Regions from separate parts of the Oceanobacillus sp. MO10714A genome, predicted to be linked through region 4. Evidence: riboswitches for the same ligand, from Rfam matches in the RefSeq annotation. Region 4 holds a riboswitch; each other region holds the start of a gene.
The links. A riboswitch is a leader RNA that binds a small molecule or an ion and turns the genes downstream of it on or off. The one in region 4 is predicted to bind S-adenosylmethionine.
Positions count from the first base shown of each region.

Region 1 (4,196 bases), on a different contig from region 4:
GATTGTCTACAATATCATCAATTGTTGCCGTAGATTTCTCTGCACTCTCATCCAATGTAATCAAGTCTTGTTGCTCAAATAATGAAAGAATACGTCCATGGTCAGGAATGGAACGGCTGATGATAATCTCTTGACCATCCTCAATCTCATCAAGTGATGTGATATTCTTCGAGTAAACACCCATCGGTTCAATATGGATTCCATCAATATAATCTAAATCATACCCTGTGTCATCAATTGTTTGATCGAGGAACGGAATATGCTGGAAGAAGTTCGCATCGAGCGTACCCGATTCCAAGTCCTCATTCGGTAATACATAATCTTGATACATCTCGATTGTTATATTGATTCCTTCCTCTTCAAGCAACGGCTTAGCTTCTTCTAAAATTTCGGCATGGGGTGTACTTGATGCGCCAATAACGATATCAACCGGTTCTGTGGCTTCTTCTCCAGCGGTGTTATCTGCATCATCTGCACCATTTGCGGTATCTTCTTTTTCTCCACTTGTACCACATGCAGCCAGCAACAGAATGAATGATAGTAGAATTAATCCTAGAAACTTTCTCATCTTTATTCCTCTCCTTTTTATCTTTTATCTATTTTATTGGTAATGAAATCTCCAATAAATTGAATAATAAATACAATGATCAAAATTATTATCGTACAAATAAACACAAGATCAAAGTTCCGGCGCTGGAAACCATAGAAATAAGCATAATCTCCAAGACCGCCTGCCCCAATTATTCCTGCCATCGCGGTATAGCCGATAAGTGCAATAGCTGTAACGGTCAGCCCTGATACGAGAGCTGGTAAGGATTCAGGTATCAATACTTTAAATATAATCGTACTCGTCTTCGCACCGATTGATTTTGCAGCTTCAATGACACCTTTATCAACTTCCCGGAACGCAATCTCCACAAGCCGAGCGTAAAATGGCGCGCTGCCGATAATTAGCGCTGGTAGCGCAGCACTTGGTCCTCGAATCGTCCCAATAAGGAAATTTGTAAATGGAAATAATAACAGAATCAATATTATAAACGGAATCGAACGGAATACGTTGACAACAGATGCGGTTATTGCATTAATGACTTTATTTTCCCAAATACCGCCTCTTGCTGTAAGAAATAGTAATAATCCAAGAAGTATTCCGATGACCAAGGTGCCTAATAGCGAAATAATTGTCATATAAAAAGTTTCATTAGTCGCTGTTAACAGCTCGTCCATATTCACATTTTCAAACATTTAGGATGACCTCCAATTCCACGGAGGTTTTCGTTTGAACATAGAGAATAGCACGGTCAATTTCCGCATCCTCACCAGTAATTTGAACAAACAATGTTCCGTAACTTCCGGTCTTCGTATTCGTAATCTTGCCTTGGATAATATTGATATCGATGGCAAACTGTTTCGCAAGCTGACTGATTAAAGCTTTGTTTGCTGATTCTCCGATAAATTGCAGTTTGATGAGCTTTCCTTCTGGATTATCTTGCAGCATACTTGGGATCGCATCCTCTTCCTCTGCATTTCCCATCACCTGGCTAACAAATTTCTTTGTTATTTGTTGTTTCGGATGAAGGAAAACATCGAGGACATCTCCCATTTCCACTACTTTTCCCTCTTCCATAACAGCAACCCGGTGGCAAATTTTCCGGATGACCTGCATTTCGTGGGTAATCAGAATAATTGTGAGTCCCATCTTTTCATTGATGTCAACGAGTAGATCCAAAATAGATGTTGTCGTTTCCGGGTCAAGAGCAGATGTCGCTTCATCACAAAGTAATAGTTTCGGTTTGTTCGCCAGTGATCTAGCAATACCGACACGCTGTTTTTGTCCACCACTTAATTCAGATGGATAAGCATCTTCCCGACCAGTTAAACCGACCAAGTCGATCAATTCTTGAACCCGCTGTTTACGCTCCGTTTTGCTCACTCCAGCAATTTCAAGCGGGAATGCAATGTTCTCTGCCACAGTCCGCGACCATAGTAAATTAAAATGTTGAAACACCATTCCAATATCTTGGCGTGCAATGCGGAGATCATTTTTCTTCAAACGTGTTATGTCTTTATCACCTATTGTTACTGATCCACCTGATGGCTCCTCCAACCGATTGAGCAAGCGGATGAAGGTACTTTTACCAGCACCACTATAACCAATAACGCCAAATATTTCTCCTTCTTTTATATCCAGATCCAAATCATCAACTGCAATGATTTGCCTTTCTTTTGTAACGTATTGCTTCCTTAAACCTTTAATGGAAATCAACGTACTATCTCCTTCCAAATAAATCAAAAAAGCGTCTTTCTATTCGAGAACAGAAAGACGCTTTTACCTATAGTTGCATTTCTTGTTCTCTTATCTATCAAGATATTAGCAGGAATTGGCACCTTTCAAACGACTTTGAAGGTTGCCGCGGTTTCACAGGGCCAGTCCCTCCACCGCTCTCGATAAGAGCATACCTATTCAATTAACATAAAGAAATCATAGCATGAGTTGAGTTATGCTGTCAATAGCTTTCCCCAGCGAAGAGCTCAGGCTTATATTCGAAAAGATAACGATAAATATTACCGGTAGAATAGAAAGTATACACTTTCTCCTTTACTTCATTATTCTCCTTAATTAATAAACAAGGCACGTTCTCTATTTTATGTTCGTGTAAGAAAGCTTCTTCAAAATTGGCATTCATTTCATAAAATATTTCTTCGCCATGAATGTCTTCAATTTTTTCAAGTATCGTCCTAGCGATATGGCATGTGCCACAAAATGGCGAATAAATATATAATAAGTAAGAATCTTTCTTTAGCTGTTTTGATATTACTTTCTGCATAGACTCACCTGACTAATATAAAAATGTTGGTCGTACTGAAAAATGTTTTGCAACGAGTAAGGAGGCAAGGATTTTATAAGGGGTAGTTGCGACTTCACGGTAATCCCTGCTAATATAAATATGGTCGGCATGAGGGAGTTCCCGTGCCAGTTGTTTTCGTAGTTTCAAGCCATTTTTATCTTCATCGACAAAGATGTAGACATCATTTTCATCTAAGTTATATGTTTCTAACAGCTCATCAAACCAATGGACGCTTAGTGAGCCGTTTGTACAAATAATCGTGACTTCTTCGCTTAGAATTTCTTCTATCTTACGTTTATCTGTCAACCCCTCCACAATAATAACTTTTTCGGTTTCGTGCGCTATCATACCCTGCCACTCCTTATCCGATCAAATCATCCACCTATTATAGCATATGAAAGAAAGGAGGCTGACTATACTGTTTTATTGTATAGTTAGTCCCCCTCCTTTTTTGTCTTGCTTTAGTATTATTCTTCTATGATTGCTTTGTATTCTTCAGCTGTCAGTAAATTATCCCATTCGCTTGCGTCCTCTAGTTCTACAACGATCATCCAAGCCTGTTCATATGGAGATTCGTTGACAAGTTCTGGGCTGTCTTCCAATTCTTCATTGATTTCAACTATTGTCCCTTTGACTGGTGCATATAGCTCGGAAACTGTTTTTACCGATTCTACACTGCCAAATGAATCGTCCGCTTCGACTGTGTCGCCCTCTTCCGGAAGTTCGACAAACACGATATCTCCAAGTTCATCTTGAGCGAAATCAGTAATTCCGATGCGCACTTTATTGTCGCTCTCTTTCTTAATCCACTCGTGCTCTTTCGTATAACGTAAGTCCTCTGGTAAATTCATCGGTTATCATCCTTTCCGTTTCTTCTACTCCAACTATACAATGGATAGATTAGAAAATCTACTGTACATCACATTTTCTCTTTACCTTCTGTACTAATTCCAAGTTGATTCGTATTCGTCTTCTTTAAAACCAACAGTGATTTTGTCTCCCATCGCTGCTATCGGCCGTTTTATCAACATGCCGTCAGAAGCTAGGTATTCTGCCATTTCTTCAACTGAAGCATCTTTAATCTTCTCTTTCATATTCAATTCGCGATATTTTTTACCGCTCGTATTAAAGAACTTCTTCGGTTCTAGACCACTTTTTTCAATTAATTGTAAAATCTTATCCTTAGATGGTGTATCCTCAACGATATGGACTGCCTCAAAGTCGATATCGTTCGCTTCCAACCACTTCTTCGCATTTCTGCACGTGCCGCATTTTGGATACCAGTAAAAAGTCATACTCATTTTAAAAACCAGCTCCTTTATGTAATTACCACTATTTTAACATAGAAGG
Region 1 is NZ_JAXHDC010000043.1:10,915-15,110, reverse strand. Features, by position in the region: gene SPD53_RS16015 (MetQ/NlpA family ABC transporter substrate-binding protein) at 1-568, opposite strand, end outside; gene SPD53_RS16010 (methionine ABC transporter permease) at 586-1,242, opposite strand; gene SPD53_RS16005 (methionine ABC transporter ATP-binding protein) at 1,235-2,263, opposite strand; SAM riboswitch class I at 2,351-2,452, opposite strand; gene SPD53_RS16000 (thioredoxin family protein) at 2,505-2,825, opposite strand; gene SPD53_RS15995 (toprim domain-containing protein) at 2,838-3,194, opposite strand; gene gcvH (glycine cleavage system protein GcvH) at 3,314-3,697, opposite strand; gene SPD53_RS15985 (arsenate reductase family protein) at 3,791-4,147, opposite strand.
Region 1: another riboswitch for S-adenosylmethionine. It lies ahead of SPD53_RS16005 (methionine ABC transporter ATP-binding protein); the one in region 4 lies ahead of metK (methionine adenosyltransferase).

Region 2 (4,196 bases), on a different contig from region 4:
GCAAAAGAAAGCTTTAGAATCCCTCACCCAAGTGGGGCTGGAAGATAGAGCAAATGACTTTCCTTCCATGCTTTCCGGTGGTCAAAAACAGCGGGTTGCTTTAGCAAGAGCATTGGTTCATGAGCCAAATTTACTTCTACTAGATGAACCTCTAGGCGCACTTGATGCGCTAACAAGGTTAGAAATGCAAGAACTGATTGAAACATTATGGACAGAAAAGAAATTTACAGCAATTCTTGTTACACATGATGTAGAAGAAGCAGTTGCAATAGCGGACAGGGTGATATTAATAGAAGATGGGAGGATAGCGTTAAACCAAAACATTGCGTTGGCACGGCCAAGAAAACGAACAAACCCGACCTTTGGTATGTATGTAGAAGAAATCCTTACAAGAATTATGAATAAAAGAACAGAAAAAGAATATACACAACCGTTTCATGAAAAATCACTATCCCTTCTTAATTCCGTAAATAATTAGAGCAACGCCAAGAAAAATCCACAGGAATTTACTAAAGGATATTTTTGTGGACATCCCGATAATCCCAATTGCAGTAGTGAGCAGGAGGATAAGGGGACCGACAAAAGCGAGTGAACTGTTAATGATTAAAGTTTTTTCTATCTCATTAAATTTAATCATTAAAAATGCCGCAAATATTTCGATCGAACCGGAAAAAATCCGTAATAAGGCTATAGACAGAACAGCCTTTTCCAATAGACTAAACATCGTACTCCCCCTGCAAAAATATGTTTATTTTTAAATATATGCCCGGCCAGTCCAAAAAAGGACTGTATGAAAAATTACAAGCTTAAAAAGGGAAGTATGTATGCAAAAGATGAAAGAAGGGGTTTATACCTTTATATAGGAAAGAGATCTGTATTCTTCCGATGACCTTACAACCCGCTGCAAAATAATATTAAAACTGCATTAAAAGCAATTTTTATTAATTTAAATACCTATCTTTTAAGGGGATTCTCTTAAAAGATAGGTATTTTCTGCAGATAAAGATAGGACCACTTCAAACAAACCATCTTACCAGCTTCGACTATGCAGAGACTGCTGCAGAGGGAGAATTCTTAATGAGACACAGCGACCGATGCAGTCTCCAAACGCACTTAGTAAATTTCGAGAGCGTTATTATGATTTGTAGGGTTTATCTCTAGTGTTATATCCCACTTTCATTTATTTAATCCAAAAACAGTAGCTGCCTGGATTTTTTCAAAAACCGTATCAAGATCTAAAATGAGATCATCAATATGCTCAATTCCAACAGAAAAGCGTAAGAGACGGTCATCGACCCCGCGACTTTCCCGCTCATCCAGCGGAATATCGGCATGGGTCTGTGTGGTCGGATATGTAATAAAGCTTTCGACACCACCTAGGCTTTCTGCAAAGGTGATCAGCTGCAGATTTTGTAAAAATGGATTAATTAAAGCTTCATCCTGTAAACGGAACGAAAGCATCCCGCCAACTCCTGGATATAGAACATTCTCGACTGCATCGCGCACATTTAAATATTCCACTATTTTCTTCGCATTCTCCTCATGACGCTTCATGCGCAGTCCAAGTGTCTTCATCCCTCGAACAATTAAAAAAGAATCGGCAGGGGAAAGCACTGCCCCGGAAGAATTATGATTCGTTGCAAGGAGTTCTGAAATATCTTCATCTTTTGCGACGACTAATCCCGCCAATACATCATTATGGCCGCCAATATATTTCGTTGCACTATGAATGACGATATCGGCACCGAGCTCTAGTGGCTGCTGTAAATAAGGTGTTAAAAAAGTGTTATCGACAATGAGTAATAAATCATGTTCTTTAGCGAGTTCGGCATATGTTGGGATATCAATTGTCTCCATGAGCGGGTTCGTTGGAGTCTCAATGAAGATAGCTTTTGTACTTTCCGTAATCAATGCCTCTACAGCAGCGACCGATGCGAAATCGGAATAGCATGCCTTTATATTGTATTTTTCCTCATATTGCTTTAATAAACGATAGGTTCCACCGTACACATCCGCTGAAAACAATAAGGAATCCCCAGATTTAAACAAGGATAATACAAGTTGAATGGCAGCCATTCCGGAACTGCAGGCAAATCCTGCATAGCCATTTTCCAAATCGGCAATGCCCTTTTCCAGGATCTCTCGCGTCGGATTTTTCGTTCTGCTATAATCGTATCCGGTTGATTCACCGAGACCCTGATGTTCATAGGCAGTAGTTAAGTAAATCGGTGTACTTACTGCTCCCGTTTTTTTATCCGATCGATTTCCTAATTGGACTAAACGACTTTCAATCTTTTGTTTTGTCATCTTATCACCCTATTCTTCGTAATAAAAAAGAGACCTTCTATAAGAAGAAGGTCTCGGTATCTACACAAGTACGCTCTTCTTATCTTCAAGACGGCAGGTCGTCAATTGGAATTAGCACCGGGCTCACGTGTTTAAGCTGGTTGCTGAGACTTCATTGGGCCAAATCCCTCCGTCTCTCTTGATAAGAAAAAATTATGAAGTTTTTAATGATTGAATATATAATAGTACAGCTATTCAGAAAATGCAAGAGAAATAAAGAATACATAATGAATATGCAAAATAGTTTGCATCAGGAGGAATCGCTGATATAGTTTCTTATAGGAATCCATTTGATTATGGACGGTTTAGGCTAAGGAGCAATATTTATGAAGGAAAAACTTTATTTTTATTATACAAATGATTTGCATAGTGATTTCAGCCAGTGGCCGCGGACAGCTGGCTATTTAAAGGATATGAAAAAGAATCGTATCGCTCGGGAGGATGCCCATTATTTAGTTGATGTTGGTGACCATATGGACCGTGTTCATCCAATATCGGAGGCTTCGATGGGAAAGGCGAATGTGAAGCTTTTAAACGAGGTCGGTTATGATGTCATCACACTTGGGAACAACGAAGGGATTACACTATCCCATGATGATTTATATCATTTATACGACGGGGCGGAATTTGAAGTTGTCTGTGCGAACTTGAAGCATAAAGAACATAATCCACCTGCATGGCTGCACGATACTCGAATTATCCAGACGGAATCGGGAGTACGGATCGGAATGATCGGGCTTACTGCTCCGTTCAATGCTTTTTACGGGCTACTCGGCTGGTACCTAACTTCCCCCTTTGAAGAGTTGGAAAAACAGCTGGCCTCTTTAAAGAAAGAAGCGGATATTATCATTCTTCTATCCCATTTAGGAATTAGTGAAGATGAAGCGATTGCGCGGAAATTCCCGGATATCGACGTTATTATTGGAGGGCATACTCACCATCTGTTGCGGACCGGTGAATATGTGAACAACAGTCTTCTCACTGCTGCTGGCAAGCATTGTATGTATGTTGGCGAAGTTATCTTAACATATGATCATGATAAAAAGGAGCTCATCCAAAAAGAGGCTTATACAACAGATGTATCAAGCTATCCCGAAGATGAAGATACGAGAGGGCTGCTTACTGAATTGGAAAAAGAAGCTTCTGGAATATTGGGAACAGAAGTTGTTTATCTAGAAGAAGGGTTTCAAGCGGACTGGTTTAGCGATGTGCCGATGATGCAAGATTTGACGGAAACAGTACGGAAATGGACGGATGCTGATGCATCTTTGTTGAATGCTGGACTTCTGCTTGACGGCTTGCCAAAAGGAATGGTCACTTACGGTGATATCCACCGGATTTGTCCGCATCCGATCAACCCAGTTGTCGTGCATTTGAGGGGAGATGAATTGATTGAAGTGATCCGTGCTTCCTTGAAGAAAGATTTCATGGAGATTCAATTGAAAGGATTCGGTTTCCGCGGGAAAGTCATTGGCAGAATGCTTTTTGCTGGGTTATCCATATCTACGACACTACGGGCGAACGGAACGGAAGCAGTGACTGGGGTAACGTTCTGTGATGGTTCAGCTGTGGAAAAGCAGAAAACATATCGCATTGCTACTGCCGATACATTTACTTTCGGTCGCCTTCTCCCTGAAATTGCCAAATCAGAAATGAAACAATATTTCCTACCTGAATTTTTAAGGGATTTATTACTCGATACGTTAAGAAATAAAACACCGCAGCCTTAAGATGCCGATTGTGACAGAGGAGCCTGCTTTTGCATACTTTATTATGTAACTAAAGGAGGCATCCGGAGATGATTACTGTTAATCCAATTGAAATTGAAGGGATGCAGTTCACAGCAGTAA
Region 2 is NZ_JAXHDC010000041.1:19,807-24,002, reverse strand. Features, by position in the region: gene SPD53_RS15805 (ATP-binding cassette domain-containing protein) at 1-478, shown strand, start outside; gene SPD53_RS15800 (YqhV family protein) at 449-724, opposite strand; gene SPD53_RS15795 (methionine biosynthesis PLP-dependent protein) at 1,177-2,307, opposite strand; SAM riboswitch class I at 2,384-2,495, opposite strand; gene SPD53_RS15790 (bifunctional metallophosphatase/5'-nucleotidase) at 2,673-4,076, shown strand; gene SPD53_RS15785 (YunC family protein) at 4,145-4,196, shown strand, end outside.
Region 2: another riboswitch for S-adenosylmethionine. It lies ahead of SPD53_RS15795 (methionine biosynthesis PLP-dependent protein); the one in region 4 lies ahead of metK (methionine adenosyltransferase).

Region 3 (4,196 bases), on a different contig from region 4:
AGATCAGCTGCTATATTATAATTCCCTTCATATGAATCAATGACTTCTTCTTTCCCCATCGTTCGTTAGCCCCCTTATTCAATATGTAATACATCTAAAATTTCAGCTTTTTTTGCTGCTAAGTTTGAATTACCCCGGTCACGAGGCTTCGCTCCCACAACGGACAGCTCTCTTTCCAATGTCCCTGGCTGACCACCAAGAATCAATATCCGGTCACATAAGTACAATGCTTCATCAATATCATGTGTAACGATAATCATCGTTGTCGAGCGAATCTCTTGAATTTCTAACAATAAATCCTGCAATTGCATTTTGGTGAAAGCATCAAGTGCGCTAAATGGCTCGTCTAATAACAAAACACTAGGCTCTCCAATAAGTGCGCGGGCAATCGCCGTTCGTTGCGCCATTCCACCAGATAAATCTTTTGGAAAATGATTGCCAAATTCGGATAATCCGACTAGATTCAAATATTCCTGCACGTCAACACTTTTCGTATCTTTTACACCAAATAAGATATTTTCTTTCACGGTTAGCCAAGGCATTAATCTCGGTTCTTGGAAAATCATTCCGATTGGTTGCTCACCTAGACTCGCAAGCTCAATATCTCCCTTAAATCCTTCATCCAAACCAGATAACACCCGTAATAATGTACTTTTCCCACAACCACTCGTTCCCAGGATTCCAACCGTCTCGCCTTCCTGAATGGCAAATGATAGATTTTTAAATCCTGCCAGTCCGTTATTGAACGTTCTTGATGCGTTTTCTACTTTCAACATGATGATCCCTCCGTCAGAGCTGGTTTTGTAAGTTATCCTGCCATTTTAATGCACGGGCCTCTAATGTCTTCAATAGGAAATCCGTTGCTTTACCTAGTAGTGCGAATAATATAATGCTTGCAATGATCAGTTCAGGTGAATACGTATTTTGACCGACGACGAGCAAATATCCTAGTCCTTGGCTTGCTCCCATTAACTCGGAAGCAACAACGAACATCCAGCCTAATCCAACCCCGCTCCGTAACCCAACGAGGAAAGATGGGAGGGATGCTGGAAAAATAATGCGACGAACTGTTTGTAATGCTGTGAAATGGTGAATCTTCCCAACCTCAATTAACTTCCGGTCTACACCTTGAATTCCTGAAACGATATTCAAATAAATTGGGAAAAAGACACCAACTGCAATTAACATCACTTTAGAGGCCTCTCCAATTCCCATCCATAGGATAAATAGTGGCACCCACGCGAGCGACGGAATCGAACGAAACGCTTGGATTAATGGATCCATCAATTGTTCAAACCATTTAAAATAACCGACAACAGACCCGATGACAACTGCGGCAACCGTCCCAGCTAGAAAACCAACAGCCACACGATAGAAGGTGATCCCAACATGCCCCCAAAGTGTTCCTTCATTCGCTAGTTCAATGATTTTTTGTACAATTGTCGTTGGAGAGGGAAAGACATAAGCATCGAGCAAGCTGAAACGAACCGCCGCTTCCCAGATGATAAACAGAACAGCTGGGATAATGAGACCAAGCGCGAACCCCCTCACTTTCTTCCATTCTGAGTTGACCTTTATTGCTTTCTTTTCTTTTACTTCAAATATTTCATTTACCTCTGTTTTGACGGACATGCCTATTCCCCCTACTTCATTCGATTACATTTTTTGAATATTGTTCAACGATCAATTCTTCCACAAGTTCCTTAACATCAATATTTTCTTGAATGACACTTTCCGCTTGCAGTACTTCACCTGCTGCGTTAAGTGCTTCAATTTGCTTCTCTCCGGGAATCGGATCTGAAAAGTCATTCCGTTCCAAGCTCTTCTCAGCTATCTCTAAATCCATATCTGCTTCTCGTGCCAATATTTCCGCTGCCTCCTCTGGATTTTCGATGACCCATTCTCTCGCCTTTTCATAGACTTCAATTACTTTTTCTATAACCTCTGGATGCTGTTCTGCAAATTCGGATCGAACATTTAATGTTCCGTACGTATTTTTATCATGGTCCCGTAAAAATAAATTTGCTCCAGAATCTACTTCAACTTTTGCCATATGTGGATCTAACCCTGCCCATACATCGACTTGATCGGTTAAAAGAGCATTTGCACCATCAGCATGTTGTAAGTTCACAATTTCCAAATCCTGTGAGGAAAGTCCCGCTTCCTGCAACGAACGCAGCAAGAAAATGTACGGGTCTGTTCCTAATGTGGCAGCTACTTTCTTACCTTCCAGTTGTTCTACCGATTTAATGTCAGAATCAGCTGTTGCGACAAGTGCCGTCCATTCCGGCTTCGAATAAATATAAACGGACTCAATTGCCGATCCGTTTGATTTTGCAATTAATGCAGCTGCCCCAGCAGCCGAACCGAAATCTACACTACTCGAATTTAAAAACTCAAGTGCTTTATTACTCCCATGACTGAGCACCCATTCCACTTCTATCCCCTGCTCCTCAAACACTTCCTCCGCCCAACCAAATTCTTTCAATGCTAGACTTGTCGGGGAATAATATGCATAATCTAATACCACTTTATCTAATGTGTCCTTTCCTTCTCCCTGGGCAGAGTCACAAGCCGTTATAACGAGCGAAGCTCCAATCATTCCTGCGATAAAAGCAATCCACTTTCTCATGTCTAGTTCCTCCTAGGCTTATTTTTATATTGAATTTCAATTTAAGTTTTCCAAACTTTATTTTCCTTATAAGTATAGTCGGGTTTAAATGTGAACTTTCCACCTTTTCAAAGATTGCTTCATATAAAAAACCCCCTTCCTTAAGAAGAGGGTTTTAAAATTCCTCCTCTTATCTTTCAGATTCTTAAAAACTGTAGGATTTAGCACCTTTGCAGTTTGGCCAACTGCAGGTTGCCGGGTTTCGTCGGGCCTATTCCCTCCACCACTCTTAATAAGAGAGTATACATATGTAATTGTATTGAACAAATTATTTTAAAATTTAACCGATTGGAAACTATTCTAATCAAAAAGAATAAAATTGTCAACTTTTTTTTAAAGTTGTTTCAGCGGGACAGAGGGTCAGAGCATTTGTCCCAGGTTTAATATGATTGCAGGATTACTTAAGTTTTTATCTTGTATTTTTCCTGTTATAAGTGGATACTAAAGGATATAGGCAAAACTAGTTAACTTACTTCACATGGCATAAGAGAGGAAATATTATATGGAATCAATCGTCGACTTTTTTCGAAAAACCGGAGTAAAACGCATTATTATTTTTGGTTTAATCATTCTAATTCTTTACAGTGTAAGAAGTTTAATAAATATTATCCTCCTTACTTTTATTTTTTCATTTTTGATGAATGGGCTAGTTGAATTTACAATGAAACGGATCAAATTTAACCGATCGATTCTCGTGTTATTGCTATACTCCGTAATCGTCAGTTTATTAACAGTAGGAGCAGTAAAATACTTACCAATTATAACGATGGAAATCAGTCAAGTCATTGGGCAGATTTCAAATTTCTCCATCCAATCGTATAATAATCCAGTTTTTAGTTTTATAGAACCGATTATTTCAAGCGCTCAAATTACAAGCTACATAGAAAACGGCTTTTCATTTCTCTTAAAGTCGATTACAGATATTAGCACGGTAAGTGTACAGGTTTTAATCTCGTTAATACTTAGCTTATTCTTCCTGCTCGAAAAACCCCGCCTACTTGCATTTACGAGTAAGTTCAAAAAAAGTAAAGTTGCGCCATTTTACCTGGAGATCGAGTACTTCGGCAGTAAGTTTTCACGCACCTTTGGCAAAGTAATTGAAGCACAATTTATGATTGCCCTGATTAATACATTTCTTACGGTCATTGTATTAATCATTCTTGGATTCCCACAGATCTTTGGATTAGCGATTATGGTCTTTTTCTTAGGGCTTATCCCTGTTGCAGGTGTAATCATTTCACTTATCCCGCTATCTCTCATCGCCTATACAATCGGGGGCTTTTTAACCGTTATTTACTTGCTCATCGCAATTATGGTTATCCATGCAATTGAAGCGTATATTCTTAATCCGAAATTGATGTCTTCTAAAACAGACTTACCTGTATTTTATACATTTATTGTCTTGATCTTTTCCCAGCATTTCTTTGGTGTCTGGGGGTTAATTATCGGAATACCGGTGTTTGTATTCTTGCTGGATATATTGGATGTAACGAATATAGATACAAAAGAGCAAAAAACAACGTGA
Region 3 is NZ_JAXHDC010000025.1:36,939-41,134, forward strand. Features, by position in the region: gene acsA (acetate--CoA ligase) at 1-59, opposite strand, end outside; gene SPD53_RS12715 (ABC transporter ATP-binding protein) at 75-776, opposite strand; gene SPD53_RS12720 (ABC transporter permease) at 790-1,632, opposite strand; gene SPD53_RS12725 (aliphatic sulfonate ABC transporter substrate-binding protein) at 1,649-2,632, opposite strand; SAM riboswitch class I at 2,799-2,910, opposite strand; gene SPD53_RS12730 (AI-2E family transporter) at 3,174-4,196, shown strand.
Region 3: another riboswitch for S-adenosylmethionine. It lies ahead of SPD53_RS12725 (aliphatic sulfonate ABC transporter substrate-binding protein); the one in region 4 lies ahead of metK (methionine adenosyltransferase).

Region 4 (4,196 bases):
TGGAATTTCTTAGCGAGTGCTTTCGCTTCCTGTTCGTAGGCCGCTTTATCTTCCCATGTATTCTTCGGGATGAGTACTTCATCAGGCACACCTGCTACGTGAACAGGAACCTGCAAGCCGAATATATCATCGGTTATTGTTTCGATATGATTCAATTCACCTTCTAGCGCGGCATGGATCATCGCGCGTGTATAGGATAATTTCATTCGGTTTCCAACACCGTAAGACCCACCAGTCCAACCCGTGTTTACGAGGAATACATTAGAATTATACTGATCGATTTTTTGTCCAAGCATATCCGCATACTTCGCTGGTGCGAGCGGTAAGAATGGGGATCCAAAGCAAGCAGAGAAGGTCGCTTCCGGCTCCGTCACGCCGCGCTCTGTCCCAGCAAGCTTACTAGTATAGCCGCTTAGAAAATGGTACATAGCCTGTTCTTTCGTAAGCTTGCTGATCGGTGGCAATGTTCCAGACGCGTCGGCCGTTAAGAAAATAATCGTATTCGGATGACCAGCAACACTTGGAGTGACGATGTTATCGATATTATCTACCGGATAAGCTGCCCGGGTATTTTCCGTCAAGCTCGTATCGTCATAATTTGGTTCACTTGTCACATCATCAATCGTAACGTTCTCAAGTACAGAACCAAAGCGGATCGCGTTGAAAATTTGTGGCTCTTTCTCTGCAGAAAGATTAACACATTTAGCATAACAGCCGCCTTCAATATTAAATACACCATTCGGACTCCAGCCATGTTCATCATCACCAATCAACCGGCGGTATGGATCAGCAGAAAGAGTCGTTTTTCCGGTTCCGGATAGGCCGAAAAATAATGCCACGTCACCCTCTTGACCAACGTTCGCTGAGCAGTGCATCGATAGAACATCCTGCTGTGGCAGCAGATAGTTCATTACAGAGAAAATCGACTTTTTAATTTCCCCTGCATATTCCGTTCCCCCGATTAATACGACACGCTTCTTGAAGGAAATGATGATGAATGTCTCTGAATTCGTCCCATCTTCTGCAGGGTCTGCTTTAAAATGCGGTGCTGAAATAACCGTAAATTCTGCTTGATGTGTTTTAAGTTCTTCTTCTGTAGGTGTTATAAATAGTTGACGGGCAAAAAGATTATGCCAGGCAAATTCGTTAATTACTTGGATCGGTAAACGATATTTTTCATCCGCTCCAGCAAAGCCTTGGAACTGATAAACTTCGTCCTTTTCCATTAAGTAATTTACTACCTTTTCGTGTAACTTATCAAAGGAAGCTTCATCGATCGGTTGATTCACTGGACCCCATTCAACCGTATCTTCCGTAATCTCGTCTTTAACAATAAATTTGTCTTTCGGTGAACGACCTGTATATTTACCTGTAGTTGCAGTTACTGCTCCTGTTGAAGTTAGAACGCCTTCATTTCGATCTAACACGCGTTCCACCAGACGAGCTACTGAATAGTTTCGATTCAAATTCTCGTGTTCTAATAGTTGGTTTGTCAATGATTTCTCCACCATTTTCATTCTTATTCTCCTGCCTTTTAAAAGGTTTTGTTGAAGGAAGACTGCAAACTTCCTCCTTATCGCTTATCTTAAATCTGACATTAGTATAACACATTAAATGGAATAGTCCATACTAATTGAAAAATTTTTTGAGAACTGTCGGTAACCTATTTTAGTTCGTTATCATTTTTGTTGGAAAACGATTTCAATATGTTGTTCTATATTTGATTGTAACAAAGAACAGACAGTATGAAAATAAAACTGGTAAAAAATAATGAAATATGATACGCTATTTTTCAGTAATCGATTATTAAGTAACGAATCCCTTTTAAATAAGGTTATAATAATTTCAATTCTTATTCAGAGCTGGTGGAGGGACAGACCCGGTGAAGCCCAGCAACCTCACGATTTGTGAAAGGTGCTAATCTGTTGCAAGGAATTTTCCTTGAACAATAAGAGTGAAAGGCTAATTAATCCTTTCCTCATACTTGCGGGAAAGGATTTTTATTTTCATGCTTTGAATAATGGAACGAATGGAGATTGGGTTCCGTTACATATTACAAAGGAGAGAACAAGCCAAATGGCTGCAAATGCAAATCGTCGTTTATTTACTTCAGAATCAGTAACAGAGGGACATCCTGATAAAATGTCGGATCAAATATCTGATGCGATACTGGATGATATTTTAAAAGAAGATCCAGATGCACGTGTGGCATGCGAGACAGTCGTTACAACGGGAATGGTGCTCGTAGCAGGTGAAATCACAACTACAACTTATGTAGATATACCGCAAATTGTCCGCCAGACGGTGAAAGACATTGGTTATACCCGAGCAAAGTATGGCTTTGATTATGAAACTTGTGCCGTCATGACTGCAATTGATGAGCAATCACCTGATATTGCCGGTGGGGTCGATAAGGCACTTGAAGCAAGAGAAGGGAAGATGGAAGAAGAAATAGAAGCAATCGGAGCAGGTGACCAAGGATTAGTGTTCGGTTATGCGACGAAAGAGACGGAAGAATATATGCCACTTCCAATTAGTCTTTCCCATAAGCTTGCAAGACGTCTTTCCGATGTAAGAAAAAACCGGGTATTGGATTATTTACGTCCAGATGGGAAGACACAAGTTACCGTCGAATATGATGAAAAGAATCAACCAGTTCGTGTGGATACAATCGTTGTTTCTACTCAGCATCATGAAGACATTCCGAATGAACAGATTATTTCTGACATTCGAGAGTATGTTATAAAACCGGTTATACCAGAAGCGCTTTTAGATGAAGATACAAAATACTTCATCAATCCATCTGGCCGCTTCGTGCTTGGCGGTCCGCAAGGTGATGTCGGCTTAACGGGCCGGAAGATCATCGTGGATACGTACGGAGGCTACGCACGTCACGGCGGAGGTGCTTTCAGTGGGAAGGATCCGACAAAGGTGGACCGTTCCGGAGCTTATGCAGCTCGATATGTAGCGAAAAACATCGTGGCGGCAGGGCTTGCTGCAAAATGTGAAGTACAGCTTGCTTATGCGATCGGTGTTGCAGAGCCTGTATCCATCACAATCGACACATTTGGAACGAGCGAGTATCAGGAAGAAGTATTAGTGGGAGCGGTGCGTAAGCTATTTGACCTTCGACCTGCAGGGCTGATCGAGATGCTTGATTTACGGAAGCCGATTTATAAAAATACAGCGGCTTATGGACATTTCGGCAGAACCGACATTATTTTCCCGTGGGAAAAACTTGATAAAGTTGAAGAACTGCAAAAGATAGTTTGTGAAAAGTAAAAAGCGCGAAGGTGGAAACGTCATTATGGTATAGTTTCGCGGCTGCCGGGGACATGAGGTTACTCGTCCCACCGAAGACCGATTGTACTAGCGTATCCAGTAGTCAAAGTAGCGTAGTAATCGTGCCTCACAGGATAGTTCGGTGTTGCTCATACGTTTTAATAGTTTTATCACGCATTAACGGTCTGTAATATCCCTGCCTTAAATAGGAGGGAAGTCCGACATGTGAAGGTGGGGAATAAACAGTCCGTAAATCCCTGATTCTGTTCAACTAACATTCAGTGGGGAGGGAATTCCCCACTGAATGAAGTTTCACTTTATATGAAGTGCAATAAGAGCTATTCCGTTGAGTCGGGATAGCTCTTATTGTATAAAGGAAAATTTATTTTTTCCCCAAATCTGTATGTATTTTATAATATTGACCTTTCTCCACGTAGGATTTTCTTACCCGTTCCATTTCTTGGTAATCAGCCTCTGTGAGGTCTCTTGCGTATTTTGCAGGGTTGCCCATATATAAGGTGTTTGGTGCAATTTTCTTCCCCGGAGGCACGAGGCTTCCTGCTGCTACAAATGCATTTTCTCCGATTTCCGCCCCGTCCAGGATGATTGCTCCCATACCAATAAGGGCGTTCTTTCTAATAATGGCTGAATGTAGGGTGACTTGATGGCCGACCGTTACGTCATCTTCAATAATAAGTGGATTATCAGGGCTTTGGTGTAGAACGGTTAAGTCTTGGATGCTAACTCGTTTACCAATTCTTGTTGGTGCAATATCTCCGCGGATTACAACGTGGAACCAAATGCTCGAATCCTCATCGATTGTGACATCTCCATTTATAACAGCGTTTTTTGCTAGGAAAACTGAATCATGAATTTTTGGATAAACCCCCTGATAATGATCAATCATATGAACA
Region 4 is NZ_JAXHDC010000031.1:34,641-38,836, forward strand. Features, by position in the region: gene pckA (phosphoenolpyruvate carboxykinase (ATP)) at 1-1,511, opposite strand, end outside; SAM riboswitch class I at 1,850-1,955, shown strand; gene metK (methionine adenosyltransferase) at 2,077-3,282, shown strand; gene SPD53_RS14085 (gamma carbonic anhydrase) at 3,665-4,189, opposite strand.